DNA from 4 places in the Synechococcus sp. A15-24 genome. Region 2 is predicted to be linked to each of the others. Evidence: predicted binding sites of a transcription regulator. Region 2 holds the regulator's gene; each other region holds the start of a gene.
What was found. The regulator NtcA, encoded in region 2, controls nitrogen genes in cyanobacteria. The targets are predictions, from matches to a motif close to GTANCNNNNGNTAC.
Positions count from the first base shown of each region.

Region 1: a site for NtcA is predicted at 3,267-3,280, ahead of SynA1524_RS07150 (MSMEG_0569 family flavin-dependent oxidoreductase). Genes of this name have one in related genera too.
Region 3: a site for NtcA is predicted at 3,693-3,706, ahead of SynA1524_RS12480 (DUF4278 domain-containing protein). Genes of this name have one in related genera too.
Region 4: a site for NtcA is predicted at 5,217-5,230, ahead of SynA1524_RS08455 (DUF4278 domain-containing protein). Genes of this name have one in related genera too.

Region 1 is NZ_CP047960.1:1,268,601-1,276,164, reverse strand. Features, by position in the region: gene SynA1524_RS07160 (J domain-containing protein) at 1-680, shown strand, start outside; gene SynA1524_RS07155 (IolE/MocC family protein) at 1,152-1,895, shown strand; gene SynA1524_RS07150 (MSMEG_0569 family flavin-dependent oxidoreductase) at 1,903-3,213, opposite strand; gene SynA1524_RS07145 (MSMEG_0572/Sll0783 family nitrogen starvation response protein) at 3,399-3,881, shown strand; gene SynA1524_RS07140 (Nit6803 family nitrilase) at 3,902-4,918, shown strand; gene SynA1524_RS07135 (MSMEG_0568 family radical SAM protein) at 4,911-6,002, shown strand; gene SynA1524_RS07130 (MSMEG_0567/Sll0786 family nitrogen starvation N-acetyltransferase) at 6,005-6,706, shown strand; gene SynA1524_RS07125 (sll0787 family AIR synthase-like protein) at 6,703-7,564, shown strand, end outside.
Region 2 is NZ_CP047960.1:322,185-329,748, forward strand. Features, by position in the region: gene SynA1524_RS01575 (alpha-mannosidase) at 1-217, shown strand, start outside; gene psbN (photosystem II reaction center protein PsbN) at 205-345, opposite strand; gene psbH (photosystem II reaction center phosphoprotein PsbH) at 432-632, shown strand; gene SynA1524_RS01590 (TatA/E family twin arginine-targeting protein translocase) at 640-873, shown strand; gene pth (aminoacyl-tRNA hydrolase) at 880-1,491, shown strand; gene SynA1524_RS01600 (DUF3146 family protein) at 1,488-1,745, shown strand; gene SynA1524_RS01605 (RuvC family protein) at 1,723-2,163, opposite strand; gene SynA1524_RS01610 (DUF3084 family protein) at 2,160-3,314, opposite strand; gene ntcA (global nitrogen regulator NtcA) at 3,342-4,055, opposite strand; gene rph (ribonuclease PH) at 4,115-4,864, opposite strand; gene SynA1524_RS01625 (cob(I)yrinic acid a,c-diamide adenosyltransferase) at 5,013-5,606, shown strand; gene dcd (dCTP deaminase) at 5,606-6,199, shown strand; gene thyX (FAD-dependent thymidylate synthase) at 6,196-6,918, opposite strand; gene SynA1524_RS01640 (thioredoxin family protein) at 6,996-7,550, opposite strand.
Region 3 is NZ_CP047960.1:2,221,271-2,228,834, reverse strand. Features, by position in the region: gene asnB (asparagine synthase (glutamine-hydrolyzing)) at 1-1,382, shown strand, start outside; gene SynA1524_RS12490 (Zn-dependent hydrolase) at 1,442-2,758, shown strand; gene SynA1524_RS12485 (DUF1028 domain-containing protein) at 2,755-3,429, shown strand; gene SynA1524_RS12480 (DUF4278 domain-containing protein) at 3,441-3,608, opposite strand; gene ureC (urease subunit alpha) at 3,812-5,521, opposite strand; gene SynA1524_RS12470 (urease subunit beta) at 5,525-5,845, opposite strand; gene SynA1524_RS12465 (urease subunit gamma) at 5,856-6,158, opposite strand; gene SynA1524_RS12460 (urease accessory protein UreD) at 6,177-7,112, opposite strand; gene ureE (urease accessory protein UreE) at 7,211-7,564, shown strand, end outside.
Region 4 is NZ_CP047960.1:1,478,400-1,485,963, reverse strand. Features, by position in the region: gene SynA1524_RS08495 (ERV1/ALR-related protein) at 1-781, shown strand, start outside; gene SynA1524_RS08490 (hypothetical protein) at 823-1,062, shown strand; gene SynA1524_RS13055 (hypothetical protein) at 1,163-1,297, opposite strand; gene SynA1524_RS08485 (hypothetical protein) at 1,642-1,917, opposite strand; gene SynA1524_RS08480 (hypothetical protein) at 1,962-2,156, opposite strand; gene SynA1524_RS08475 (hypothetical protein) at 2,297-2,521, opposite strand; gene SynA1524_RS08470 (DUF4079 domain-containing protein) at 2,540-3,187, opposite strand; gene SynA1524_RS08465 (fatty acid desaturase) at 3,423-4,544, opposite strand; gene SynA1524_RS08460 (hypothetical protein) at 4,715-4,897, shown strand; gene SynA1524_RS08455 (DUF4278 domain-containing protein) at 5,311-5,478, shown strand; gene SynA1524_RS08450 (hypothetical protein) at 5,607-5,990, opposite strand; gene SynA1524_RS08445 (hypothetical protein) at 6,165-6,359, opposite strand; gene SynA1524_RS08440 (hypothetical protein) at 6,876-7,564, shown strand, end outside.

The DNA.
Region 1 (7,564 bases), 950 kb from region 2:
GCTCACCACCGTCAGGGGTCTCGACCAGCAGTCGTGATCAGCGGGTGACCAGCAACGTCGAGGCGTTGCTGGCGGAGAACGATGCCCTGCGGCGAGAGCTCCAGCGCATGCAACGGGAGCTGGAACGACTGCGTCGTCAGCAGCGCCCTCGGCCTGAACCCACGATGAACCTGATCCGACGGGTGCAGGTGCAGCGTTGGGGGGATGAACTGGCCAAGCAACCCGGTTGGAGCGAGTTCGATCAGGCAGGCCTGGAGGCGTTGATCGAGCGGCTCAACCGGCGGGGGTTCCCTGCGAATCTCAACCTGCAGCAGCGGTTGAACCGGCTGGTGGATGGTCTCGGGAGCGATCTGCTGGCAGCGGTCGCAAACCCGGCAACCCTCCAGGACACGGTGGTGCTGGCGGCCTTTGCTCTCTATGGAGTTAGAGCCAGTGAATGGCTGGATGAAGATCCCCGCCGCGTGGTGGCGGAGTTACGCCAGCGCTTGCGTGGCCCTCGTCGCCCAAGCGGCGATTTCCGGGCTGATGCTCTGGCTGTGCTCGGCCTGGAGCCGGGGGCGACGGCCGAGGCGATCAAGCGAGCCCATCGCCGATTGGTAAAGCAACACCACCCAGACATGGGCGGATCAGCCGAGGCGTTTCGTCGGGTGAATGAGGCCTACCAGCAGCTGGTGAATTGACCCCTTCAACAATGATGGGGTGGTGATGGCAGTGGGCTGATGCCGGTGGAATTCGGGGTGGTGTTCATTGGTGCCGGCATCGCCGTCGCCATTTCCCTGGCGGTTGCGGTGTTGTTCGAACGTTGGAAGGAGAATCAGCCGGAGCCTTGATCGACTGGGCGCCTGCTTGCTCCGCATAATTGCGGTAGATCGGTGCCCCCACCTTGGACAGCACAGACCGCTCTGATGCCAGACGGAGGACGATGATCTCCTCCCTTCAGAGACGGTTCCGCGAGGCTCACCAGCGCGGGGATGCCAAGGCGAAACGAGTCCTGTTCCGCGAGGCCATTTACCTCGGTATCCAGCCGCACTTGTTCACAGACGAGCACTGACGTGGTGCTTTTGCTGCAATCTCTCTGGGGCTGGAATGGTTCTCTCGAGTCAGCTTCCAGCCGTGCTTCAACTCACGGATTTGATGGTCTCGAATGCAATGTGGTTCATTCGTGTCTGGAGCGGATTGATGCAGCGGAGGTTCGGCAGCTCCTCGGTAAGAGAAGGCAGGCGCTGATCCTCGAGATCACTACTGGGGGCGGCTACACCCCAAATCTGGCCGATGGTCCTGAACAGCATCTCGAACAACTTGAGGCGTTGCTGAGTCGTGCGATGGCCATGGAACCGCTCAAGATCAATCTGATCATTGGCAGTGACAGCTGGTCTGAGGACGTTCAACATCGTTTTTTCAGGGCTGTTCTCGACCGCATCGATACCGTGCCCTGCGCCGTGATGCTGGAGACCCATCGCAGCCGGAGCCTGGCTAACCCCTGGCAGATGCCGGTGTGGCTGGAGCGACATCCACGGATGCGGCTCACGGCAGACCTGAGCCATTGGTGTTGTGTTGCCGAGCGGTTGATGACGCCTGATCTCCTACCGGTGCAGGCCATGGCAGGGCGGGTCGACCACATCCATGCACGGGTCGGTCATGCCCAGGGCCCCTCAGTCAGCCATCCCTTTGCGCCGGAGTGGACCGAAGCATTGGAGGCTCATCGCTCTTGTTGGCAATTCTTTCTGGAATCGTTTGATCAGGAAAAGGCGCCGGCCACTATTACACCTGAATTCGGCCCTGATGGCTACATACCACTGAAGCCCTTCAGTGCTGAACCGGTGGCTGATGTCGACACTCTCAACACACAGATGGCCTCCTGGCTCCGCACCGCCCTGCACAACTCCATGCGTTGAGAGCAGTTCAGGAGCCCAGGATCGCGGTGCACTCCAGCCGCTCCTGGCTGGCATCGCGGCGTTGCAGCCGCAGACTGATCAGCCTCGCGAGGTAGTCGGCATCGTCGCTGACGCCGCAGAAGCGACCGGATCCCCAGGTGTGCAGCCAGGGCAGGCCAAGGAAGTAGAGCCCCGCGCTCTGGGTGACCCCACGCTCATGGGCCGGCAGACCGGCACCATCGAACACCGGAGCATCGATCCAGCTGAAGTCGCTGCGGTACCCGGTGCACCAGATCACCGCAGCGAGTGGATCCCGGCTGAGATCGATGCCGGGGTCGGCCATCGCTGATGGTTGCCAGCAGGGTGAATAGGGGGGCTCGAGGGGGGCCTCGATGCCCTGCTGCTGGATCCAGCTGTCGATGCTGCTGCGGATGCGGCAATAAACCGCATCGGCCTGATCGAGGTTGCCGGCGAGATCATCGGCAAAGCCGATGTGGTCAGTGGCGATGGTTGCGAGACGGCCATGCAGACGCATGCCCTCGGTGGCGCGCTGGCGCAGATCGATCTCACGGCCACCATCGCGACCGGTGAGGAAGTGGTTGGTTTTGGCGCGGACGCTGCGGGGGTCGGCATGGTCGCTGATCGGCATGTCGTAGTAGCCCATCCGGTCCAGCCAATCGACCACATCCCGGCCGCGGTACACCCGTGGGGATCGAGGGGCGCTGCCCACACTGAGGTGCACGGTGCGGCCGGACAGGTGCAGGTCCTCCGCGATCTGGCTGCCGGACTGGCCGTTGCCCACCACCAATACGGGGCCTTCCGGTAGAGCCGCCGGGTTGCGGTAAGCACGGGCATCGAGTTGGAGCACGGAGGCCGGCAGCCGTTCGGCCAGGGGATGGCGCCGGGGGGCGTGATACCCGCCGGTGGCCACCACCACATGTTCGGCCTCCATCTCGCCTTCGCTGGTGCTTAGCCGATAACCACTGCCTTTCGGGGTTAGCCGTTGAACGGCGACCCCCTCGCGCACATCTCCACCCACGTGCCGCGCGAAGCGTTGCAGGTACGCCACGATCTCTGCCTTGGGCATGAACCCCTCGGGCTGGTTGCCGTCGTAGGGGAAGTCCGGCAAGCGGCATTGCCAGTTGGGGGTGACCAGGCAGAAAGAATCCCAGCGTTGCTGATCCCAGGCGTATCCGATGCGGTGCTTTTCCAGCACCACAGGACGGATGCCCCTTTGTTGCAACTGGTAGGCCACCGAAAGTCCGGCCTGACCGGCTCCGATCACCACAACCGCATGATCGGCCTTGAATCGGGCGCCATCATGCGCGCTATTCAGCATCAATCAACACAAGACTCAAGATTTCTATTTTTCTTGAAATTAACACTTGTGTTGTAGCGAAGGCCACCGAATTTGATTGCGCTCCCGCTGTCAGCCAGTTTGATTCAGTCTCGAATTTGGTCGTATTTCGTACATTTTTTGTGGGCCGACCGGAGCCAATCTTAGGGTGCTTATGGTTTCTTCACATGCCTGTCGTCGATCGTCCCGCCAACCAGCCGGGGGATTATCTTGTTGACTACGAGGAAAAAGTCTTTCCCGATGTGAAGGCTGAGCCGGGTGAAAAGGCCTTGGTCACGTTTCACACCGTTGCTTTCGAAGGTTCTATTGGCCTGGTTAATCTTTTGCAGGCCAGCCGTCTGATTACCAAAGGGTTTGAAACCTCTGTTCTGCTCTATGGCCCTGGCGTCACCCTCGGTGTGATGCGTGGATTCCCCAAGCTCGGTGATGCCGCCTTTGATGGTCACCTGAACTTCAACGCACGGCTACAGAAGTTCATGGATCAGGGGGGAAAGGTGTACGCCTGTCGCTTCGCTCTGCAGGCGCTTTACGGACACAGCGAGAAGGCGCTGATGCCGGGCATCACCCCGGTGAATCCCCTTGATGTGCTCGACATCGTGCTGATGCATCGCAAGGAAGGGGCCTTCATCCTCGACACCTGGACGCTCTGAGTCGTCGTCGTACCTATTTCATGGTGACCACTGTCAAAGTTGCCGCTGCCCAGATCCGTCCCGTGCTGTTCAGCCTGGATGGATCTCTTCAGAAGGTGCTCGACGCGATGGCCGAAGCGGCGGCCGAAGGCGTTGAGCTGATCGTCTTTCCGGAGACGTTCCTGCCCTATTACCCCTACTTCTCATTTGTTGAGCCCCCGGTTCGCATGGGGCGCTCCCACCTGGCGCTCTATGACCAGGCTGTGGTGGTGCCCGGACCGGTCACGGATGCGGTGGCAGCGGCCGCACGGCAGCACGGCATGCAGGTGTTGCTGGGGGTGAACGAACGGGACGGTGGCACGCTCTACAACACCCAGTTGCTGTTAAATAGTTGCGGCGAGATCGCTCTCAAGCGCCGCAAGATCACTCCCACTTATCACGAGCGGATGGTGTGGGGGCAGGGGGACGGTTCCGGCCTGTCGGTGGTGTCCACCCCGCTTGGTCGGGTCGGGGCGTTGGCCTGCTGGGAGCACTACAACCCCCTGGCGCGCTACGCGTTGATGGTCCAGGGCGAGGAGATCCACTGCGCCCAGTTCCCCGGGTCGCTGGTCGGGCCGATCTTCAGCGAGCAGACCGCCGTCACCATGCGGCATCACGCCCTGGAGGCCGGCTGTTTCGTGATCTGCTCCACCGGATGGCTGGATCCGGATGACCATGCGGCGATCACGCCAGATGCGTCGTTGCACAAGGCGTTTCAAGGGGGCTGTCACACCGCTGTGATCAGTCCTGAGGGCCGCTACCTGGCGGGTCCCTTGCCCGACGGTGAAGGCCTGGCCATCGCCGAACTCGATCTGGCCCTGATCACCAAGCGCAAGCGAATGATGGACAGCGTCGGCCATTACAGCCGTCCGGAACTGTTGTCGCTGCGGATCAATCGCAACGCGGCCGTAGCGATGCAGGAGATGGCGAGCGATCCGGTTCCATCCGAAACGTCGATGGCCGAAAGGTCATTGGCCGCCGGGATGTCCCATGTGATCGAGGAGATCAACCATGTCTGAGCTCGGACGCCTGGTGACCGAACTGCAGGTGAAGGGGGTTCGGGCCGAACCACTGGAGGGAAACCGGGGCCGTCGCGGCGGGGCTGGACCCTCTGACCACAGGGCCCTGAATGTGGATGGCACCACGGTGATGGTGCCCGTTTACAACGACGTCTCCGGCTCATCGGCGTACAGCCTGGCGGCACGTGGTGACGGCTTGACCCTGACCGGTCCTCAGCAGGACGCCCTGCCGGTGGTGACCACCACCGATGAACCGGCCTTCTATGGCCTGAGAACGGCGGAGGGGATCCCCTACCGCTCCATCGCCTTGCTGCACAGCCGAGATGTGCTGGCCACCACGCTGTTGCAGACCTGCATCCGCTTCCGAGATCGCTCCCAGTCCTGCCAGTTCTGCGCCATCGAGCAGACCCTTGAGGACGGCGCCACGGTGATCCGCAAGACCCCGGAGCAGGTGGCCGAGGTTGCGGAAGCTGCGGTGTGCCTGGATGGTGTGAAGCAGCTGGTGATGACCACCGGCACCCCCAACAGCGATGACCGCGGCGCCCGGCTGATGGCCGAGACGGCCGCGGCGGTGAAGCGTCGGGTCGATCTGCCGATCCAGGGGCAGTGCGAACCCCCCGATGATCCGATCTGGTACGAGCGGATGAAGGCTGCGGGAATCGACAGCCTCGGCATGCACCTCGAGGTGGTGGAGCCGGAGGTGCGGCGTCGCATCCTTCCGGGCAAATCGGAGCTCAGCCTCGAGCGTTACTACGCGGCCTTCGCCGATGCTGTCGCCGTGTTCGGGCGGGGAGAGGTGTCCACCTATCTGCTAGCCGGCCTGGGCGACAGCCGGGAGGCACTGCTCGACTGCAGCCGCCGCCTGATCGAACTGGGGGTCTACCCGTTTGTGGTTCCGTTTGTGCCGATCTCCGGCACACCCTTGGAGCACCATCCGGCACCGGACACAGCCTTCATGGTCGACGTCTACAAGGGGGTTGCCGAGCTGCTGCACCAAGGAGATCTGCGCTCCGAGGCGATGTCGGCCGGTTGCGCCAAATGTGGAGCCTGTTCGGCGCTGTCGCTGTTCGAGCAGGCGGCCTGACCATGGTGTTCTGTCTCGATCCCAGCAGCCGTGGCATCGGCCGCAGCATCAGCTCCGCCCCAAGCCTGTTCACCCCTTCGGTGCGGGCTGGCATCGGCATCGACGCCGATGATTTCCGCCTGTCGCCCACCGCCAGTTCGGATCGGTTCAGCTTTCACCTGCTGCGTCCCGATTCGCCCCTGATCGCGGGTTACTGGTCGTTGCGGCGCAGCATCTTCTGCGAGGAGCAGCACGTGTTCGAACAGTCCGATCGGGATGAACTCGACCGCATCGCCTGTCCGATCGCGGCCCTGCATCACGGATGCGACCCCGAGCTGGAGCAGGAGCGCCGGGAGGAAAACGGTCTGAAGGAGGACGGTCCGGAGGCGCAGGTGGTGGGTGTGGTTCGGATCGTGGAGACCGAACCACGGCTCTGGTATGGCGGACGGCTCGGGGTGCACAGCGACTTTCGCCGTCACAACCAGATCGGCAAGGGGTTGATCTGGAAGGCGGTCACCACCGCCAACGGCTGGGGCTGTGATCGTTTCATGGCCACGGTGCAGATTCAGAACGTGCGTTTCTTTCGCCGTCTGAATTGGGCCTCGATTGAGGAACTCGAGATCCGTGGCATCCGGCATCACCTGATGCAGGCCGATCTCAAGTACTACGCGCCGTCGCGGGAGCGGCGGCCGTCATGTTCGCTCCTGCCATCCCTTGCCGCATGAGCTTTGCCGAGCTGATGGATGGGCTGCGGCTGCACAGCGGTCTTCTGGCCAAACGCGACATTCAGCCAGCGGCCGGGATGTTTTGCCACCAGCCTTTCCCACAGCTTGGTGCAGCGGGGATGCTGGGGGATGATGCCGCTCTGCTGCCTCGCGAGAACGGCCAGCTGTTGCTGGCCTGTGAGGGCATGCATCCTGGGCTGGTGGAGGAGGACCCGTGGTTTGCCGGCTGGAGCGGTGTGCTGGTGAATCTGAGCGACATCGCGGCGATGGGCGGTCGACCGCTGGCGTTGGTCAACAGTGTCTGGAGTGGTGGTGCCGATGCGTTGCAGCCTCTGCTGGAGGGTATGCGATTCGCCTGTGAGCGCTTCGGAGTGCCGATGGTGGGGGGGCATTCCAATCTGCAGAGTCCCTACACAGCCTTGTCGGTTGCCGTTCTTGGGGTGGCAGAGGGGCCGGTGCTCTCCGCCCGGGTTGCAGCACCCGGCGACGAACTGTGGATGCTCGTGAACAAAAGCGGAGCCTTCTACCGCCATTACCCCTTCTGGGATGCGGCCACCCATGCCACCCCAGCTCGACTGCGCTCCCATCTGGGCCTGCTGCCGGCACTGGCGGCTGAGGGCCTGGTGCGCGCTGCCAAGGACATCAGCATGGGTGGACTGACGGGAACGTCGGTGATGTTTGCCGAAGCGTGTGGCTTGGAGCTCAGCATCGATCTGGATGCGGTGGACCGCCCTGATGGGGTGGAGGAACAGGCCTGGCTCAGCTGTTTCCCGAGCTTCGGCTACTTGCTGGCCGTGGATCCGTCCCGGACTCCAACCCTGGTGCGGATGCTGCAGGGCGATCCGGACCTGATCTGCT
Region 2 (7,564 bases):
ACACCGCTGGTTGCCAGCGATTCCACGCCGGCTATGTCCGATCGCTCTGCGCCCAGACGCCAACGGCGTGGTGCTGCAACTGCTCAATCCAGGAGCTTCACGGTGCCGCTGGCAGCCTGGAGAAGGCTGGAAGGTGGGTCGAGCGGTCGCCGCTGACGACTGGATCGAACTGGCACCAGGGGAACTGGTTGAGCTGCGGTTGGCTCAGTCCTCGTGATCGTCGAAGGGATCATCCAGCGCCTTGGACGGCGGACCGAAGGCCTGGTACACACCGAAACCGGTCATGCCGAGCAGAACGGCGAGCACTCCGATAGCAACGGAGAGGGCAGGGGACGACGTTTCCATCACATCTCTCGACAGGACCGACCCCGAAACGGAATCGGCCCCTACAGTATCCAGACTTCAATTCACCCGAGACCCAAAGCGTCGCCATGGCTCAACGCACCCGTCTGGGAGACCTTCTCCGCCCTCTGAACTCCGAGTACGGCAAGGTCGTCCCCGGCTGGGGAACAACGCCCGTGATGGGCATCTTCATGGTCTTGTTCCTGGTGTTCCTGTTGGTGATTCTTCAGCTGTACAACAAGTCGCTGATCCTGGAAGGTATCAACGTCAACTGGAACGGTCTGGGTTGATCGATCGATGAATGTTTTCGGAGTCGGCCTACCCGAAATGGCGGTGATCGGCGCCGTTGCATTGCTTGTTTTCGGCCCCAAGCGTTTGCCTGAGCTTGGCCGAACACTTGGAAAAACATTGAAGGGCTTTCAATCGGCCTCGAAGGAATTCGAGCGGGAAATCAACAAAGCCATGGCAGATCCGGAACAGCAGCCCTCTTCCGACATTGAAGAACCCACCGCGAAACCCTCCAACGACTGACTCCTGATGGCCGATGTGCTCCGGCTGGTGGTCGGCCTGGGCAATCCAGGCACGAAGTACGAGGGAACCCGTCACAACATCGGCTTCATGGCATTGGAGCGGATGGCATCACGCGAGGGCTTCAGTTTTCGTCAGCAGAGCAAGTTGCATGGCCTGGCTTCGGAGTGCGGCATCGGTGAAAGCCGACTGAGGCTGCTCATGCCTCAGACCTACATGAACGACAGCGGTCGGTCCATCCGCGCAGCGCTCGACTGGTTTGGCTTCACGCCGGAACAACTGCTGGTTCTGGTGGATGACATGGACATCCCCCTGGGACGTCTGCGGTTGCGGGCCCAGGGCAGTGCTGGAGGTCACAACGGTTTGCGGAGCACAATCCAGCACCTGGGTACTCAGGCCTTTCCGCGCCTGCGCATCGGCATTGGTGCTCCTGCTGACAATCCCGCGGAACGGCGGGCGCGCACCGTGTCCCACGTGCTCGGTCCCTTCAGTCGTGCTGAGCAGCCTGAGGTGGATGCCGTGCTGGACGGTGTGTTAAAGGCCATCCAGCGCATTCAGCGCCAGGGTCTGGACCGCGCCGGCAATTGGATCAACGGCTTCCGTCCGGCCTTAGTGGAATGACAGCGCTTCCCGCCACGACAGCCCACCTCAGGGTTTTGCGGCAGTGCTTCAGTGATCAATGTGTTGAGGGTGAAGTCTCGGCAGGCGGTTTCGAGTGGACCTTTCAATGGGCCTTCGATCGCGGTGAGCTCACTGTTGAGCCGTCCCTGGGGCGAGCCCTTATTCAGGACGCGTTGCTGCGCTTTCTGGTGCGCGCCGACTATCGATTGGAGCCCGGCGGGGATTACACCTTCACGGTACGGGCACGCTTTTGAAGGCCGGTCGCGGCTGAGGCCACTGGCACCGATAGCCGAGGTGATCTTCGACCATCACCAGAGCTGCCACCGCATCCAACTCACCAGGGGGAAGCCGCAGGCCCCGCGGCAGCAGTTGCCTCCATCCCCAGGCGGGCCAGAGCTGCCAGTAGCGCTCCCGGGCGCGCAGGGTTGTTCCCCTTTCATCAACGATTTCAATGGAGGCCAGTCGTTGCAACGCTGAATTCCATTGATCTGAGCTGGTGCCGTTCCCCAACAGGATCAACCGCAGCTCCCCCTGGTTGGACCAGGTCTTCAGCTGACTGATGACGCGCGATGGGGGCAGCACGACACCATCGATGACCAGGCGCTGATCAGGATCCACCAACACCAGGCCGCACTTGGCACGACCGGGGTCAAGTCCCACCAGATGGCTCATGGCTCCATGATCACCCTGACGGCGACAGGATCCGCCGTGTCGCTGCTGCGGACAGCGATCACCTGCAGCTCGAGCGGTTCGTTGTCGGTTCGATCCACCAGCGCGAGACCCAGCTCGTTCAGTGCGCTGCCATCGAACTGCAGTCCTTCACTGAGCGAACCACGGCGTTGAACTTCTGCAAAGGCTGAAGCCAGCAGCAGGTTGAGCCGTGTTCTGACCGCCTCTGATCCGCGTTCGTCCTGCTCGAGGGTGGTGGTGGCCAGCACCTCGTCGACGCGGGTGATGGTTCTGTTCGGCTTCACATCCGGGTAGGCATACACCACGGACTCACCCCGCAGCACATTGCCAGCCGAACGCATCGACACGACCCAGGTGCCGGATTGACGCAGGGTTTGTTGCAGCCGTTCCACATCTCCTCGGGGAACCAGCAGGATCTGACGATCCGGGGTTTCCCCTGGTCTGACCCTTACGTAGGCGGTTTGGTTGGCTTCCTGCAGCAACCGATCCACCACCTGCTTGGCCTGACCTGGTTTCTCCAGCCTCACCGTGGCAGTCGCCAGGGCCTGGCCACTGCGCAGTACAACGGATCCACGGCGCAAGGCCAGCAGGTCCTGCTCTAAAGACTTGAGCTCCTTTTCCCCAGCCTTGATCCGATCGCGCACACCGCGCAATTCGGCTTCCGTCCGCTGAATATCGACGTCCCTGGCCTGGATGTCGGCGTTCAGTCGGTTCCGTTCCTGCTCCAGTTGACGCTTTTGCTGTTGCAGTGGTTCCAGCTCTCGGCGAAGGGTTGCGGACCGTTGCCGGGTGGAAATTAATTCCGCCTCGATCCGCTCCGTCGCTGACCGAGCCTCGCGCCGCTCCGTTTCGGCCGCATCAAGGGCCGCACGGCTGTCCCTGAGTCTGGCCTGGAGGGCATCGAGCTCGAACAGTCCAACCCGAAGCTGGCGGCTCACCAGGAGCAGAAGACCCAGGGACAGAGCACTGATCAGGCTGCCGGTGAGCACTGTGATCAAGACAGCTGTGCGACGCGGCCTCAGATTGAACAGGCTGAGCCGAGCCTTTCCCACGCGACTGCCCAGCCGATCCCCCAGGGTCGACAGCACGCCTCCGAGGATCAGCAAAGCCAGGATCAGCAGCCAGCCGCTCATCAGACCCCCATCGCACGGGGGGTGGACTCAGCTGAACCGCTTGGCCAGGGCGATGGGATCCAACACCGTGATCTTCTTGCGGTCAATCTGCACGAGTCCGGATTGGCGCAAGTCTCCCAGCAGACGGGTGATGGTGACGCGTGTGGAGCCGATCGCTTCGGCAATGGCTTGATGAGACAGGCGCAGATCAATCGTGATGCCAAGTTCATCGGGCACGCCGAAATCCCTGCACAGCACGAGCAGAAAACTCACCAATCGGGATGACATATCGCGATGGGTGAGGGTTTCGATCATCGTTTCCGTCTGCAGGATCCGACTGGAGAGACCCTGCAGAAGACGCAGGCCGACACCGGTGTCCGCCTCGATGGCAGCACGCACAGAGGCGGCCGGTGCGGTCACCATTTCCACCCGCGTGAAGGCAACAGCGTGATAAAAGCGGTCGGATCGGTGTCCGGTGAGCAGTGACAGCACTCCGAACAGGCTGTTTTCCCGCAGAAGCGCCACGGTGATCTCTTCGCCTGATTCGTACACCCTGGACAGGCGCACGGCTCCGCGACGGATCAGGTACACCCTTTCGGCCGGATCCCCCGGGAAGAAAATCGTCTTGTTGCGTTCCACCAACTCGGTGCTGGCTCCATCCAGATCACGGATGACATCCAGAAGGGTGCGGTTTCGTTCGGCTGCACCCGCAACCTGCGGTTGCTGGGGGGAATAGCGACTGAAACCACTGTTAGCCACCATGGTTTCCTCGCAACTGCTGGGAAGTTACGAATGTGCCCTGACGAGCCATGTAGTCGTTATTACGAAATCGCTGAACCGGCGGCTGTGGCCAGGGCGAAACGCTGACCTTGCATCAGCTCCTGAAGTCCTGATTCAGCCAGGTTGAGCATGGCATCGAGTTCGGAGCGGCTGAAGGGTGCCTGCTCTGCCGTCCCTTGCAGTTCCAGCAGGCGGCCATCACCGGCGGTGACCACATTGAGATCCACGTCGGCACGGCTGTCTTCGCTGTAGTCGAGATCCAGCAGCGGGATCCCGTCGATCAACCCTACCGAAACCGCCGCCAGCTGCTGGCGAATCGGATCCTGCGTCAACACACCCTGGGAGCGGAGTTGATCACAGGCTCGGCGCAAGGCGATCCAGGCCCCGGTGATCGAGGCGGTGCGGGTGCCGGCGTCGGCCTGGATCACATCGCAGTCGATCAGCAGCGTGCGCTCGCCGAGGGCGTCCATGTTGAGAACAGCCCGGAGACTGCGACCGATCAGGCGTTGGATCTCCTGCGTTCTGCCCGAGAGTTTCATCAACTCTCGCGACTGCCGTTGCGGTGTCGAACCGGGAAGCAGTCGATATTCAGCGCTGAGCCAGCCGCAACCGTTCCCCCGGCGCCAGCGGGGGACGTCCTCCTCCAAGGAAACGCTGCAGAGCACTGCGGTACGGCCCGTACGCACGATGAGGGAGCTGAGGGCGAAGGACATCGGATCCCAGTCCACGGAGAAGGGGCGCAACTCACTAGCTCCCCGGCCATCGGCCCGCGGGGGCGTGGGTGCAGGCATCGGCGCATCACAGCTGTCATCAAGCCTGACAGGCGATGCCCCGGCTTGATGGAACGTCACACCATGGATGGTGTCTTGACCCTTGTGGGGTGGCTTTGCACCGCTACATTCAAGGTCTGCCGGGATCTCCCGGATGCCTGCAGCCGAGATGACCGCCAGCCTCACCTCAAGCCATCGTTCCTCGGACTCCGTGGCTCAGGACCACAGGTCTCTGGAGCAGGCTGGTCTCCTTCCGTTGGTGCCGGTTCGCCCACCCCTGCAGCTGGTGGAGCCGGAGGGGCAGCTTCAGGTTCACACCGCGACCTATCGCGGCAGCTTCTCCAGTGTTCTCAGCCAGGCGATGCGCACCGCTGGGCTGGGCAGTCGAGTGCTGATTGCTCAATTCCTCAAAGGTGGGGTGCATCAGGGACCGCAAGGTTGCGTACGTCTTTGCGGCGGACTCACCTGGCTCCGCCCCGATGTACCGGCTTGTCTTTCTCAAGCTGATCACCCTGGTGGTGCGGCGGCTGTTGATGCGGTTTGGCAGTCCTGCCGTCGCCATCTGCGTGATGGCGACATCGATCAGCTGGTTCTGGATGAAGTCGGCCTCGCCGTTGGGTTGGGCTACGTCGAGGAGGGCGCGCTGCTGGATGCCCTCGACCAGCGGCCGCCCGCCATGGATGTGGTGATCACAGGGCCCGCCATTCCCCCCAGCATCGTGGCCATGGCTGATCAGGTCACCCAATTGCGTCGAGGTTTCTGATGCTCAAGAACGATCGCTGGATCGCCGAACAGGCCGCGCAGGGCATGCTCGAACCCTTCCAGAAGGGCTTGGTCCGCCATCTGGATCCCGAGCAGCAGGCCAGGCCTGTGCTGAGTTTCGGTTGTTCCTCCTATGGCTATGACCTGCGCCTTTCAGCGCAGGAATTCATGATTTTTCGCCATGTGCCGGGCACGGTGATGAATCCCAAGCGCTTCAACCCCGCCAACCTCGAGCCGACGCCGTTGCATGAGGACGAGGACGGTCGTTATTTCATCCTGCCGGCCCATTCCTATGGCCTTGGCGTTGCGCTGGAGAAGATGCGCGTCCCGCCCAACATCACGGTGATCTGCCTTGGCAAGAGCACCTATGCCCGTCTGGGCATCATCGTGAACACCACGCCTGCAGAAGCGAGCTGGGAAGGACACCTCACCCTTGAGTTCAGCAACAGCTCCGGTGCCGACTGCCGCATTTACGCCGAAGAAGGGATCTGTCAGCTGTTGTTCTTCGAGGGAGATCCCTGCGACACCACCTACAGCGATCGCCAGGGCAAATATCAACATCAACCGGAGCGGGTCACCCTGGCTCGGATCTAAGGGGCCAGCCTGGCGCGGTGAAGCCTGCTTTTCTTATACCAGCCCGCAAATTCAGGGGCCCAGGCCACCATGTGCGGCCACATCAGATCGCAGAGCTGGCGGATTTCCAGCTGCGCGTCGAGCTTGGCCCGTAGATCCATGAAGTGCAGAAAGGCCCGCAGACTGAAGCTCACCACGAAGTGCTGGCGATAGTCGAAGGGAAGGATGCCCCGGGCATGCTCTTCAGCGAAGCCTGCTGTTAGCAGGTCGCGATAACGCTCAGCTGAGGCTCGGCAATGGTCGAGGTCCAGGGCCCGCTGGCTTTCGGTATAGGCGTATTTCTTGCCCTGGCGATCGCTGTAGTCACCGACCGGTCGCAGGTAGAACACCTCCTCAAGATCCAGATCGCCGTTGGCAGCGCGGCAGATGCGCTCACCGGTGTATCGCATCGACTGCACATCAAAGCTGACGCCCACCCGGTGGGTGCGTGCCTGCTGCATGACAGAATGGGGGAACCAACCCACATTCAGCACGATCTGGGCGTGCTCCATCGGGCCGTAATGACCGCGTTCCCCAGCCAGCAGGCGTTTGACGCAGATCTCCCCCGCCCGTTGTTCATCGGGCCAGTTCTCACGATCAGCCGCGACGAAGCCCTCGCTGTAGTCCTGATGCATGGCCGCATACACACAGAGCTGAGGGTTGGGTGTGGCAGCGATCAGATCAACCCGGAAGCGATCCATGGTGATGACGACGGGTCAGTGTGGTGATCATGCCGCTGATGACGGCAAGCTGCCCGCATGAATCCACTGCACGGTGATCAACCGTGGCTGCGGGGACCAGACGTTGAGGATGCCTGTTGTGGTGCGTCGTCCGTGCGTTCACTGACACGACCCAGCCCCTGCAAGGACGGCAGTGGGGAGTCCTGAATCAACGCATCGGCGAGAAGGGAGAGTTCCTCGCCCCGTCGCAGGCCAATGGAGCGGCCGACGGCATCACCCTCGGCATTGAACAGATTGAGCTGGGGGATTCCGTTGACGTCGTAGCGATCAACCAGGTCCTGCCAGCGCGGGTTGTCAACGTTCACCATCACCACGTCCAGCTGTTGTTGCGTGCTCTGCTCAAGCTTCAGCATCGCCGGAGCCATCTCGCGGCAGACCTGGCACCAGTCGGCATAGAACTCAATCATCGTCGGACGCCCGTTGCTGAGGGCGACGTCAGGAGTTAGGGAACGCCGGGCCAGCTGTTCCAGAGGGGATCCGCTCTGCAATCCACCCCGCATCATGGTGAGACCAACAGCCAGGACGATGGCGGCCACCACAAGCACGATCCGTTGAACAGGACCCAGCAGTGGTTGTGGAGAACTGCCTGTCATGGCCTTGTCTGGGG
Region 3 (7,564 bases), 410 kb from region 2:
AGCGCAGGGGTGACCGGCTGGAGGTGTCGAAGTCGACCTACTGGGATGTCGATTTTCCACGTTTGGATCAGCGGGACAGCACCCTCACGGAGGCTGATCACATCGCCAATGTTCGTGCTGCTTTGCTGGAAGCGGTGGAGATGCGGATGGTGGCCGACGTGCCCGTGGGTTGTTACCTCTCAGGCGGCATCGACAGTTGTTCGATCCTCGGTCTTGCGTCGGCGGTGAGTCAGGGTCCCGTCAAGGCCTTCACGATCGGCTTCGATGATGCGCGCTACGACGAAACACCCATTGCTGCCGAGATGGCGGAGGCCACCGGTGCCGAGCAGGACGTCATGCGTCTGTCGGGTCGTGAGTTGTACGGCCACATGGAACAAACGCTCTGGCACACCGAGCGCACGATTTACAACACCTTGGCTGTGGCCAAATACTTGATGAGTCGCCATGTCAACAGTGTCGACTACAAAGTCGTGATGACCGGGGAAGGGTCAGACGAGCTGTTTGGTGGCTATCCCGCGTTTCGGCGTGACATGTTCCTCCATGGTCTGGAGGCACTGCCGCAGAACGATCGCCAGGATTGGGAGTCTCTGCTGCAGACCAACAATTCGCTGGTGCAGGGAGCGATGCTGGCGGCCGATCAGGTGGATGATCCCGATCTTGATGCCGTGGTGGGCTTCACCCCCAGCTGTCTGCAGCCTTGGCTGGCCTGCGCGCCGCTGGTGCCGGATCTGCTGGCTGACGAGCACCGTCAGGCGTTGGTGGAGTACTCGCCAGGTAAGGCCATTGCTGAGCAGTTGAATCCCCAGCAACTCGATGGTCGCCATGCCCTCGACAAGGCTCAGTACGTCTGGATCAAAACGATGTTGGAAGGCCAGATCCTCACCTGGGGAGGTGATCGCGTCGACATGGCCAACTCCATGGAGGCACGGCCGGCTTTCCTGGATCACCATCTGGCGGCCGCGGCGGTTCAGGTGCCTCCAGAGCTGCGGATCAAGGGGAAAACTGAGAAATATGTGCTGCGGGAGGCCATGGCGGGCCTACTGCCGGAGGTGCTCTACAAGCGCGAAAAATTTGCCTTCATGGCGCCCCCGGCCCACACGGAGCCCGAGAAGTGGGCGCAGATGAAGCAGTTGGCTGATGATTACCTGAGTGATGAAGCGATTGATGCGGCTGGGTTGTTGAGCAAAGAGGGCGTTAGTGCCTTGTTTGCGCGCCACGACGACCCTGCCACTACCGACGCCGAGCGGGTTCAGATGGACGCCGTCATCAACCACCTCCTGGGTGTCCAGATGCTGCATCGGATGTTTGTAGCGGCCGATGTGCCAGCCCAGGCTCGCGAGCAGGCTGATCGCCTCGGGTGGCGGGTGCTGATGCCCGTTTGAATTCTTTGGTGAGGGTTAAAACGTCGCATTGACGACAGGCCGTTTGGGTCGCTGCGGCGATGGTGAAAAGATCTTTTGATCTGAAGGCCACTGCATTGCCGTCCCTCCTGACCACATGCCAGGTCACTGCTCGGTCGAACGCACAGGTGGGCATTCGACCCAACCGTGAGCGTCTGATGCAATCCTTGGCTGAAATGGCTGCCATTGGGCTGCAGCCCGATGGCAGCGTCTGTCGACGGGGTTTCTCGACTGAGGACGTTGCGGGACGTGCCTTGCTGGCCCGATGGATGAACGAGGCTGGTCTTCAGGTTCGGATCGATACGGTGGGCAACCTGATCGGTCGGCTTCAGGGGTTGGATCCGGATCGCCCAGCACTGATGACCGGTTCCCACCTCGACACCGTTCCCACCGGTGGGCGCTTTGACGGTGTGTTGGGGGTTCTGGCAGGTCTTGAAGTCTGTCGCTCCTTGCAGGACAACAGCATTTGTCTTCAGCACGATCTCGAGTTGATCGCCTTCGCCGATGAGGAATCGACGATGGTTGGGTGCAAGGGCATGGCCGGAACGGCTTCCTGTGACCCCAAGGCCTATGCCACCAGCAATCGGGAACCGATCGAGGACAATCTCGCTCGTATCGGTGGCCACTGGCCATCGTTGGCCTCAGCGCGTCGGGCGGACGATGCGTGTGCTGCTTTTCTTGAGCTTCATGTGGAACAGGGAGGCGTGCTCGAGCAACGCGGTGACGACATCGGTGTGGTGGAGGGCGTTGTGGGACAACGCCGTTTCAGCATCCAGGTGGATGGTCAGCCGAACCACGCCGGCACCACGCCGATGACCCTGCGGCAGGACGCTCTGGTGGCGGCGTCTCGGATCGTGCTGGCAGTGGAGACGATGGCACGACAGCACCCGGGCGATCCCGTTGCCACAGTTGGTCGACTCGAGGTCTGGCCCAACGCCGCCAATGTGGTGCCGGGCTCAGTGGCACTGACCGTTGACCTTCGGGATGTGAACTCAGTTGTGCTCGATCAGTTGGTGGCTGAGTTGATGCAGCAGGTGGAGCGAATCGGTGCCGAAACCGGATGCCCAATCCAGTTGGAACCGCAATTTGAGGTGGAACCCACAGCTGCAGCGGATGGAGTGATGGCAGCGATCGTCTCTGCTGCAGAGGATCTGGGGTTGTCGCATAGCCACCTCCCCAGCCGTGCCAGTCACGATGCTCAGGAGATCGGGCGTCGCTGGCCGATGGGAATGATCTTCGTCCCCAGCCGTGGTGGGCTCAGCCACTCAGCCAAGGAATTCACCAGTGACGAGCAGTGCTGGGCTGGGGCTGCCGTCTTGCTGGGGACGCTGCAGCGTTTGGATCTCGAGCTGTCTTGACCTTTTCAATCCTGGCGCGAGATCCCAACAACGGTCGTTTCGGCGTTGCCGTAGCGACCTGTCACCTGGCCGTGGGCTCCACTGTTCCCCACATCCGATCTGGAGTTGGTGCCGTCGCAACCCAAGCTCACACCAATCCTTATCTGGGAATTTGCGGACTGGAGCGTCTTGAACAGCATGCGGATGCGCAGGATGTGCTGAACAGCCTTCTGCTGGATGACCCCCAACGGGATTGGCGCCAGTTCCATCTGATCGATCTTGATGGGCGCACGGCTTGCTGGACTGGAGTTGAGTGCGGCGGATGGGCCGGTCATCGGCATCATCCCAACCTTTCGGTTGCGGGTAACTGCCTGGCTGGCGAAGTGGTGCTGGAGGCGATGGAACAGACGTTTCTCACCAGTGATCCCAACTGGAAACTGGGCCATCGTTTGATGACTGCCCTGCTGGCAGGAGAGCAGGCTGGTGGCGACCAACGTTCACCAAGCTGCACCTCCGCCGCTCTGCAGGTGAGCGGCGAAGCGGCATTTCCATTGCTGGACCTTCGCGTTGACTACCGTGCCGGTGCTGTCGAGGAGCTGATGGAGCTCTACGAACGCAGCCAGGATCGATGGGCTCAGCAGTGGCGCGATGAACTGCTGGAATTGCCCATGCTCAACCGGCTTGTCGCCTGAAGAAGCGGTTTTCAGCGCAGGTAGCTGACACCCCGGTAGGTGAGCTGAACCCGGGCCTGACGCACATCAGCCTGGCGGGCTTGATACACGTTGCGGCGGTAGGTGAGTTGCACGCTCTGCTGTTGAGCAGCGTCTTTGACCTGCTGGTAGGCGTGACCTCTGTAGAGAAGAGTCGTCATGGTGGTTCCTCGAAGCAAGCTCAGGTCCCCGTTCCATGGCCTGAGTCGAACTGCGCCTTACCGAGAGAGGCAAGGTGAACGTCTGTAGCAGTTGCTACAAATTAATTATGCAGAGACGGAATTCTTGAATGTCGTTCATGGTGATACCAACTTGACTTTTCTATTGAATTGGTGAATAAGAAAACCTTGCGGTGTCCTCTGCATTACAGCAACAGATAGCGCTGGGCCAGGGGCAGCACCTCAGCGGGCTCGCAGGTGAGCAGTTCACCGTCGGCGAACACCTCATAGGTCTGCGGGTCCACGCTCACCTTGGGCAGCGCTGCATTCAGCTTGAGGGCGCTCTTGCCCACGCTGCGGGTGTCCTTCACCGCCATGCAAGTGCGGTCAAGCCTGAGTTTTGATTGGATGTCGGCATCCATCGCCGCTTCGCTCACGAAGGTGAGACAACTGGGGGCGAGGGCTTTGCCGAAGGCGCCGAACATCGGCCGGCCGTGCACGGGGCCGGGGGTTGGGATCGAGGCGTTCGCATCGCCCATCTGGGCCCAGACGATCGAACCGCCCTTCACCACTAGTTCCGGGCGAATGCCGAAGAAGCCCGGCTTCCACAGCACGAGATCGGCGAGCTTGCCGGTTTCGATCGAGCCCACCTCGCTGCTGATGCCATGGGCAAGAGCGGGGTTGATTGTCACCTTGGCGATGTAGCGCTTCAGCCGATGGTTGTCATTGCGGTTGGAGTCTTCCGGCAGTGCACCGCGCTGCACCTTCATCTTGTGGGCGGTCTGGAAGGTGCGGGTGATCACTTCGCCCACGCGCCCCATGGCCTGGGAGTCGCTGGCGATGATCGAGAAGGCGCCCAGGTCGTGAAGGATGTCTTCGGCGGCGATCGTTTCGCGGCGAATCCGCGATTCGGCAAAAGCCACGTCTTCCGGGATCTTCGGATCGAGGTGGTGGCACACCATCAGCATGTCGAGGTGCTCCTCAAGCGTGTTGCGGGTGTAGGGCCGGGTGGGGTTGGTGCTGCTTGGCAGCACATTCGCTTTGCCGCAGATCTTGATGATGTCCGGTGCATGGCCGCCGCCGGCACCTTCGGTGTGGAAGGTGTGAATGGTGCGTCCCTTGATGGCGGCGATCGTGTCTTCCACGAAGCCGGCTTCATTCAAGGTGTCGGTGTGGATGCACACCTGCACATCCATCCGGTCGGCCACCGACAGGCAGGCATCGATCGTTGCCGGTGTGGTGCCCCAGTCTTCATGCAGCTTCAAGCCGCAGGCGCCGGCGCGCACCTGTTCTTCCAGGGCTTCAGGGGTGCTGGCGTTGCCCTTGCCGAAGAAGCCCAGATTCACCGGCAGGCCTTCCGCTGCCTGGAGCATTCGCCCGATGTGGAAGGCGCCGGGGGTGCAGGTGGTGGCGTTGGTGCCGGTGGCTGGTCCGGTGCCGCCTCCCATCAGGGTGGTGACGCCACTGGCCAGAGCTGTTTCGATCTGCTGGGGGCAGATGAAGTGGATGTGGGTGTCGATGCCACCGGCCGTGAGGATGTGACCTTCCCCAGCGATCGCCTCGGTGCCGGGGCCCACCACGATGGTCACCCCTTCCTGGGTGTCGGGGTTGCCGGCTTTGCCGATGCCCACGATCCGGCCGTCTTTCAGTCCGACATCGGCTTTGACGATGCCCCACCAATCCAGGATCAGAGCATTGGTGATCACCGTGTCGACGGCGCCCTCGGCTCGAGGGGTCTGGGACTGGCCCATGCCATCGCGAATCACCTTGCCGCCGCCGAACTTCACCTCGTCGCCGTACACGGTGAAATCCTTCTCGACTTCGAGGATCAGCTCGGTGTCGGCCAGGCGAACCCGGTCGCCGGTGGTGGGTCCGTAGGTCTCGGCGTAGGCCTGGCGGGAGATGCGGTAGGGCATGGGTCAGGCGTCGAGGGGTCCGTTGATCTGGCCGTTGAAGCCGATGACGCGTCGCGCACCGGCGAAGGGAATCAGGTTCACGTCGCGGCTGTCGCCGGGTTCAAAGCGGATGGCCGTGCCGGCGGGGATGTCGAGCCGTTGACCGCGGGCTGCGGCCCGGTCGAACTGCAGGGCGGCGTTGGCTTCGGCGAAATGGAAATGGGAGCCCACTTGCACAGGGCGATCCCCACTGTTGGAGACGCTCACCGTGGTGACGGGTCGGCCTGCATTCAGTTCGAGTTCACCCGGTTCGGGAAGCAGTTCGCCTGGAATGAGAGGTGCCATGGGTTCTGTCTCAGCGAATCGGGTCATGCAGGGTGACGAGCTTGGTGCCATCGGGGAAGACGGCCTCGATCTGCACCTCATGGACGAGCTCGGGTACGCCCTCCATCACCTGGTCCTGACGCAGCCAGGTGGTGCCTTCCTGCATCAGCTCCGCCACGCTCTTGCCGTCACGGGCGCCTTCAAGCACCAGAAAACTGAGCCAGGCCACTGCTTCGGGGTGGTTGAGCTTCAGGCCACGGTTCAAGCGCCTCTCGGCCAGCAGCGCCGCGGTCACGATCAGGAGCTTGTCCTTTTCCTGGGGACTGAGATGCATGGAGAGCCTGGGTCCTCTTCAGTGTGTCGTTGCAGCGGTCGGTGAAGCGTTCGCCGTGAACGGTTGTCCCATCAACGGCTGTTCCTGCAGGGGCCAGACCCGAGGAATGCGCGGCGTGGAGAGTCCCCGTAAGGCGCGGGTTCGTGCCCAGATTCGGCTGAACCAGAAGCGGGCATCGCGGCTGGAGGGGCCGGCGTAGCGGGCGATCAGCCCTTGATCAAGGCTGCTGCAGCGCATGGTTCCCTCAAGGCCGTCACGGTCGCTGCGGGCTCCCGCCAGCAGCAGGGTGATCTGCTCACCGGTCAAGGGCATTGGTGCTGCCCAAACCAGTGAGCCGAACACGGGAGCACCACCAAGTCCGTGGGGGTCGTTGAGGCTGGTGTCGCTCAGTTCCAGCCGGTCCACCAGCTCCCATCGGGGCTGGTGCGCCCCTTCGCGCTGAATCTCAAGGCAGGAGCGCCAGCGCCCGCGACTTAGCTGCTCCCCTGCGGCGGTGCGCCCCAGCCGCACGATCTCGGCGCTGAGAAATGAGGCGTTGTTCGGCAGGCTCACCGTTAGGGTCTGTTGGAACAACGCGTCCGCGTAGAGCACCAGTTCTTGGGGCAGCCACTCCAGATCACTGGTGTCTTCCAACCTGCAGGTCACGGACTGCTGGGTCCAGGCTCCGTCGGGATTGAGACGGCTGCGGCCCACGGAGCCGTAGACCTTCTGGGCCGCCACGCTGGTGATCAGGCTGCGACTGTCAGGGCCGAGGTCAAGCTCAATGCTGAGCTCATCGCCTCCCACCAGGCCGCCGGCGGTGTGGAGAAGGGGCAGCTCACAGCGGCCGTGATCCCCCACGTCTGCCCGCAGCAGCTTGAACGGAGCTGTGCATCCCCCCTGGTGTTTGGTGCTGCCGTTGGTGGTTTGGAACTGCAGCCGGCAGCGGCCGTGCCAGGGCTCAAGGGATTGCATGGGGGCACGCTCCTTCGCCGTGGGATGAAGCTCGGTAACAACCATCACCAAATGCTGGCCCACGGCTGGGCAGGCTTGAGTTTCTACGTGAAGCACGGGTGACGCAGGCCGTTCTTGTTCTGGATCAACGGCTTGCCGCCAGGGCTGATCAAGCTGATCTGCTGTTGCCGCTCACGGCGGATGAACGCAGCGTTGTGCGTGGCCGTCGCCGCACGGACTGTGGCCGGGAGGTGCTGTTGCAGTTGCCAAGGGACGGGGCCCTGCAGCCAGGGGATCAGCTCAGTGATGCCGCTGGTACAGCCAGGGTGGAAGTGACGGCAGCCACCGAAGCGCTGTTGCGGGTGCGGGCGACATCAGCCTTGGCGTTGATGCAGGCGGCTTATCACCTGGGAAACAGACATGTGGCCCTCGAGCTGCATGAGCAGGATCTGTATCTGCTGGAGGACGCCGTG
Region 4 (7,564 bases), 1.1 Mb from region 2:
GCATGACGTGGAGGCCAGCCAGATGCGGGTGAGTTTCCCTTACTACATCGGACCGGCGACCTGGCGTTTCATGCACACCAGTGCTGAACTGATCGCCGCCCAACCGGGTGGGCAGCAGCAGCAATCGGTGGAGACGTTCAAGGCCTTCTTTGCTGCACTGGCCACGATGTATCCCTGCCCCTACTGCCGCTTTCATCTCAATCGCTACGTGGTGCGTAATCGCGAGGTGTCGATGTATCCGATTGAGTACCTGCTGCTGGGATCGGATGAGGCCAGCAGCACTCTGGAGGTCTCCCTGCAGGACAAGCTGGAGCGCGTGAGCGATGGTGATTCGCTGCGGTTGTTCCTCTGGAAGCTGCACAACACCGTGTCCTCCTCCATCGCCCGTAGTGAATCCTGGTACCACCAGGACTCCGGTGCGTATTACACCTCCCGGTACTGGCCGAGCCTGGATTCGGAGCTGGAGCGGGCACACACCCTGGGGGTTGAGTCGATCGAACGGGATCGGGTGCAACGCATCTACGGCGTGGTGAAAAGCGCAGCCCATCTTTCGGTGCTGCGTGATGAATTGCAGGTCTCTCTGCATTCCGACGACCTGGAGCAGCAGAAGAGCGTTCGTTCACGGGCAGTCGGTGCCATCAACGGCGTTGAAGACGCTGTCACCCAGTCCAGGTTTCTGCATGAGAACTACCGCTACAACCCTGATATGGTGCTGGACGAGCCTCACTTCAGTGCTGCGGAAGAGATCCTGGCGCGCAGCGGTCAGTTCACCGAAGACTGACGTCAGGCTTTCCGATGGTCGTCTTGCCCCTACGACGGTTGATGCGCAGCGCCCTTGTGGCGTTGTTGCTCACCTGGGGCTTTTCTGCGCTGGTGGGGGCTACAGCCGACCAGTCGCTGTTGCTGCTGTTCGGGGGCCTGCTGATCGGTGTGCATGCCTTTCTCGGCTACTGCCGATACCACCGTCGTCTCAGCGCCATGTTGTGCATGCAGGAGCTGTCGGATGCGGACTATGAACGGATCAGGCTGGAGCGCCACCATGACGGCTCGGCGTCACGGTGAATGCCTCATGACGGGTCCTTGCGGTTGTCCAGGTTTCGTCTCACCAGGGTTTGCGTCAGCCAGAGCAAGCTGAGAAAGCCTGTTGTCACGAGGATGAGCGTCATGGATTGTCCTCGAATCCTGTCCAGTCAGATCGGGCCAGTTTCCAGGACTGTCCTTCGCCGATGGTGATGGGGTTGAGTGATTGTGATGGTTCAGTTGCTGGCGCGTTCAAAGCAAGAAGACTGGCAGCCATCAAAAAGCCCCCTTCATCCAGGGGGCTCGAGCGCAGGCGATCCCCATCACCCGACCAACGCACCAAAGATAGGGTCTGTGGGTCGGTCAATTTGAAAAATGCACTAGATCTAGTGGGTTTTCTGTAAAGACTTTGTTGAGCTGCCTTGACACTCCACAGGCTGTGGACAGCCGTTTTGTGTTCTTCGTCACGTTGAATTTGGAAAGGGCTGGCACCACTTGGTTTCTGAGCTAGCTTGTGGATATCCCCATCACCTGGCCGCCCGCAGAGGCGGCTTTTTTGTTGGATTGCCGAGGGCTTCAGCCGTACGGGACACCAGATCTGGTGTGGCTCCCAGGCCGCGTTCAGTCCATCCACAGCGACTTGAACGTTTTTGGGTATCCCTCCCGCATGTTCATGGAGGCTTCTCGCATGAAGTCGATGCAAGCTTTTGATCCGTCAAATGACCGTGCTTCCACGACAGCAGCGAAGGCTTCTGCGTCGGTTCTGCCTTCGCTGAGCGCTTGATTCATGATCACAACGGCATTGACCGGCTCACAGCGACCGATCCATTGCTTCGGGGACTGAGATGTTTCGGCAGCGAGGAGATGTGCTGCTGAGGAGAGAAGGAGCAGGGTCAAGATTGTCATCATTCTGTTTGATCAGATCAAACTGTTTGACGGATTTAGATCCTGTCGAGTTGTTGGCAAGTGTCTTCGAGCATGAGATCAAGCAGCTCCAGGGCGACAAGGCGTTTCTCGGCTCGAATGCTCCTCAGTAGTAATGAATACTTGTGCTGACGCATCAAGGATGGCTCGCCCATCTCCTTCCAGCGATGCGCCAAGAGGCTGTTCAGCCGTGCTCTTGGCGACGTCGTCATTCGCTGGGTGCCGTTCTGCTAAGTCAAGCGAAGCAGTAGGCGATATGCGTGGTCATCTCAACAAAAGCCGCTTAAAACAATCTGAATAATGAAGAAAATGTGACTCGGAGCGTTATTCATTCATTCGCTCTCGGGAATGTTCAGAGTTTTAATTCTCGACTTGCCTTGTTAGGCATCGCTGGTCGGCCGTGGCAGAACATCACCGCTCGAGCGGTATTAATCCCTTTGGGCGCTGCTTCGACGCAACGGTTGAGGTAGCGGGCCTGTTGTGCCATGGGTGCGATCTGAATCGAGCCGTAAATCACGGTGAACGTGGCCAGCACCGGATACAGATGGGCGTTGATCAGATCCCTGGCTTTGGACATCAGTTTCTTGCTTTGAGCTCAGCTTGCTCCATGCAGCCGCAACAGGCCGCTGATTACCAGATCGCGGCTTCCGGAAATCGCCTGCATGGCCAGCAGCAAAGCCACCAGCACGTTGGTGGCGACATGCCAATGCCGCAGCCGTGTGCTGCGACCGATCAGGGGTTGGATCACCGTTGAGCTGAGCAGCAGACCGGTGAGGATCCAGCCCATCCAGAAGTGGGATTGCCAGAACAATCCTGTCCAGGGCTGATCACTCAGCCGTTCCACGGCCGGTTGAAGCCCCAGGGTCAACATCCCTCCCCAGGAGATGGCAGCCGCCAGCAGCCGCTGCCAGATCAGGCGGCTGCGCAGTAAGGAGATGTACCCGATCAGCACCACAAAACCCGACAGCAGCACGAGGCCGATCTCTGCTCCTGTCAGGCTGTGGCTGAGGCCGATCAGCACCGCCACCAGAACTCCGCCGGTCACCCAGGCGCCGTGCTGGGCATGCTCAAGGGGCACCGTGTCCGCAATCGGGTTGATCTCCAATCGCCGTTCCCGCGCCAGGATTCCCAATCGGATCGTCGCTCCCGTCACGGGGTAGACGATTAACATCATCACCACCGGATGGATCAGCCCCCACCATTGATGGGAGCTGAGGTTCTGCAGAGCCTCAGATTCAGCCAAAAACAATTGCAATCCTTAGACCAGGGTCGCTCATCGGGGGCACAGGGGGGCAAAGCGCATCGGACCTTGCGGTGGACTTGCCTCACGATCCATATTCGTTGATCTTGATTTTCCGCCAGCGCTCACAACGACCGATGTTATTGCACTAAGCACGTATCTTTAACGTGAATTCTTTCGATAATGCGAAAGGAAGTTTAATGAGGTTCTCATTGCTTTATGTAAAAATAAATCATTGTCAATCGATTGAGGTGAGTTGATAGGTTTCGTCGTCCCAAAGGATCAATGAAAAGCAGTTCCAGAGTTGATGAAGTTGCAGTCGCTTAACGCTGCTGAATTTGTTCTCATTATATTCATGGCACATACGAAGGCGGTAATTAGGGATTCTTTCGGACAAGTGGTGAACGTGATGGTAGGCAATGTCTGCTGTAAACCAGTTGAGTATACGAGGCATAATTAAAAAAGATGATCCGTCAATTGCTCCCTTGAGGTAACTCCAATCTTTGTCGCCGCTAGCATATGATTCTGGGAAATTGTGCTGAACAAAAAAGACAGCGATCATAATTGCGGCGCTGACGCTCATGATGGCTGAATATAAAATCCAAAAATGCCAGTGACCAATCGTATTTCCAATCCAATACCAGGCCAGTAAAACACAGATGCTATTGGCAGTTGTGTCATAAACTTCTCCTTTAGTGTAAAAGAAGCTTGACTTATGACTGTTGATAAATGAGCTTATGTTGAATGTTTGCCCGCTTGAAAGTTTGCAAAATGCATCCGAGAATGCGTTGGCGGTGAGCTCAATAAGGCCAAGCATTAGTGCTGCTCTTGGTTTGAGAACAAGATAGTAGAATCCCCCTGGGAGAAGTATTGCTGGATGACGTAAAAATTGGTACATGAATTGAGAGCTTTTGTTTCTTGCGTTGTATTCGCGACGTGTTGTGAGAGCGGACGGGCCTCTGTATCGATTCCAATTACCGTTGTGTTTGTGGTGAAATGCATGGCCTCTTGACCAGGGGTGATGAGGCATTGCGTGGACAATGCTCAACAGAAAGGCGGCAATTCGATTAGCAGTTTTCGATCCAAATAAGCTGTGGTGACCACAGTCGTGCATCAGTGAAAAGCTTCTGCTCAAAAATAGAATGATTAATATAAAAAGTGCTGGGACTAAAACGAGCGAGACTGATGTTAGTTCGTTGGTGAGATTGCCAATGGCAATGCAGCATATGATCAACGGGATTATCGTGTTGATAATTTGCCAGGTCGCAATTCCGTCGTCGCTTTGCATGTAAGGCTTGATGTTTAAATCAATGCGCCTAAGGGCTCTTGATGACAGGTTTGTGGTGGCGTCATGTGTCAAGGGAATGAGCTCAGTTGGATTGTTGATCTTGAAATAGTTCGTTCGGAACGCTTGTCTGAATTGTTTGAGCTGAATTCTTAAGGATTTGATCTGTATTGATGCATTGGGACGTCATTCTCTCGAATGACGCTAGATTGTTCAATATGTTAATCGATTAATCCATGATTTGGATGGACGACCAGGGCCTTCCTCAAAAAAAACCAAGAGCTCTTACTTACTCGGAGATGATGAATGGTGGTCGCTCCCGGATCGATGAGAAAACCCATAAGCGTGAGCTTGAGATGCACCGTCGTGAAATTATCCTGGAAAGACACGTCAATCATTTAGAGCAGTCTTTGAAAATCGCCGAGTGACTGTGACTTCTTGGGATCAGGTTTTTTTGGCATAAAAAAACTCCTGCCAACCCCTGGTGAAGGTGGCAGGAGTTGAAAGAGCTTTCGGCACAACCAAGGCTGTGGCCAGAATTGAAAATCAGACCTTTTTGAGTAGTCCACCTTTTTAGTACTGTACTGCTTTTTGAGAAATTTTGGAGAGTTTGAGTAGGGTTTGAGCAAATGCCTCATTCCGTCAGGCACTTGGCTCAACAAAGACAGATAGCGACAAGCCTGCGCGAATGATGAAGCGAGGTTGTTACGCACGTTCATAGGCTTGACACGGGCGTATGATCTGTCTGTAGCAACTGCTACAAAACGTTCACCTCTGTACGCAGGGGCGCAGACACTCCAAGCCACGGAACGGGGACTTGGAATTTTCTGAGGGACAAACCATGACTGCTCTTCTCTACAGAGGTCACTCCTACGAAGCCCAAGCACCTTCGCTCAAAGCTTGTGTCGAGCTGACCTACCGCCGCGAGCACTACAACACCTGCCGCGAAGAAGTCGCTCGCAACGCTCATCCACGCCTGACCTACCGAGGTGCTTCGTACACCAAGTGATCAAGGCTGAATCAGATCCCAAGCCCCTGCCTCAAGCGGGGGTTTCTTTTTGGTTGGACTAGTTTGACGAGTTGATTAGGAATGCGCAGTGAATACGGAGGCGGCGCTGTTCAGGAACTAAGCCGGAATCACTCTGGATTGGTCTCCTGAAGTTGCTCAACGATCTTTCTTGCTGATTCGACTTGGTCATCGCCAAGCAATTCCTCAAGAACTCTCACTGCAACCTGAAGGCCGCCCTCCAGTGAACTGGTGTCGTACTTCTCGACAGCATCCTCTTCACCGGTGTAGGTCTCGCCCTCGCCGTAAAACTCGTAGGAGCCTGAACTCAGGCTGAAGCCTGCGGTCCATGTGCATTCCACGAAGCTCTTGTCTTCTGCGATGAAGAGTTCTGCTGTTGGCTCTTCTTGGACTGCTGCTGACTCGATGCCTTCCCAGCCCATGCAGACCAGTGCATTGACTCTCTCGAAGTCACGATTGCCGGGATGCGCCTCTAGCTCTGAGAAGTCAGTCAAAGCGAGCTGAGCTCAACGTTCTGCCCGTTCAATTAATGTCGATCACGTTGTGCGTTCCACCGAAGGCTCTGAGGCCAGCTGGCCCAGGCGCCCTTCTCAGAAGAGTTGCAAGCTCTGGGCACCAACGTGGCGTGCTGAAACTGGTTGGGCTCCTGAAGCTGGCTAATTAGTTAGTCAGGCCTGAGCTTCCAGCAGCTCAAGCTCGATTTCACGTCCTTTCAGCCTGTTGAGCATGTCTTGGCTGTGATCAATGGGCGTTCCGTAGTACTCATACTCCATCTGGTACTGCGGCAGGACGGAGCGCAGTCCACGGCGTTTCTGCCGAGCCAGATAACGATGAAAGCGGTTGTACGACCTTGATCGACTCATGGCACCTCCTTCAGTTGTAAGTCCGTTGTAAAGCTCCTTTAGGGGTGTGAACTGTATTGGATCGAACCATCTGGAAAACTTCAGCACGCATAAAAACCGGTGCAAGCTCTAGCACCAACTTGGCGTACTGAGGCTGGTTGGGCTCCTGGAGCTGGCTAAGCGTTGGTTATGCCGCTGACCTTCTGACACAGAACGCTCCAAGGATCTGAACCGCTGCCAACACTGATTTTTAGCTAGCCGCCCATTCGCTTGGTTGAGCCGAGGTGAGATCAACGCCGTGACTATTGATCCACTCTGCGTACTTGGCAATAAATGCCTCAGCAGCTCCCAATACAGTGGTCAACGAGATCTTGATTGCTCGCCCTTGTGAGTGGACGCTTGACACACTAGATAAGCAATAAATAGACATTCTATTTCACTATCGATTACGTTTTAATTATCATTAAAGCGCTAATGCCATGCCACTCTGTCGTACTAGATACTAAAATACGGTTGACAAAGAGGCTAATATTGAAAATGTCAGTATTTAAAGCTATGGCTGGCTTTTTCAGGCCTGGAAAATCGAATCGAACAAGTATTGAATTTCTTTTGGCCGATTTCATAAATGATAGAGATTCAAATAGTTTGCTTGAACCTTTTTATGATAAGAAATTGGATTTACTTGCCAATAGTCAATGGGGAGAAGAAGGTCCTTTGGAAAGAGTTGTAAGATCGAATAATGATTTAAAAGAAATTCTAAAATATCCTGGAATTTATAGAAATTCTATTTGTATAATAGAGCCCGCTAAGCATGTCGGAGTAAATCCATATGGGAATGAGGTTAAAGCATCTATAAATATTGCGTACTTGTCTCAATATATAGCCGACTGCGATTCAATATTGATACCACTCTGGGAGGCTGGTCCTTTAAATAATGAACTTTTAATAGAATTGATTAAAAACTGTATTATGTGTTTCGTAGAGGGGGGTTATCCAACTTTAAAAGATTGCAAAAGCTTTGATGATACAAGTATTAAGCTAGAAGATTTGCAAGAAGTTGCTGAGGAAATTATACTTTCAAGGGATTCAAACTCATCTCCTGCTATATTTATTTGCCTAGGTCATCAACTTGCTGCTCAGGCTCATATAGAGATAATTAAAAGAGCGACTGATGACTGTTTATCATTTTTGATTAATTGTGAAGATAGTAATTACTATCTAGACAA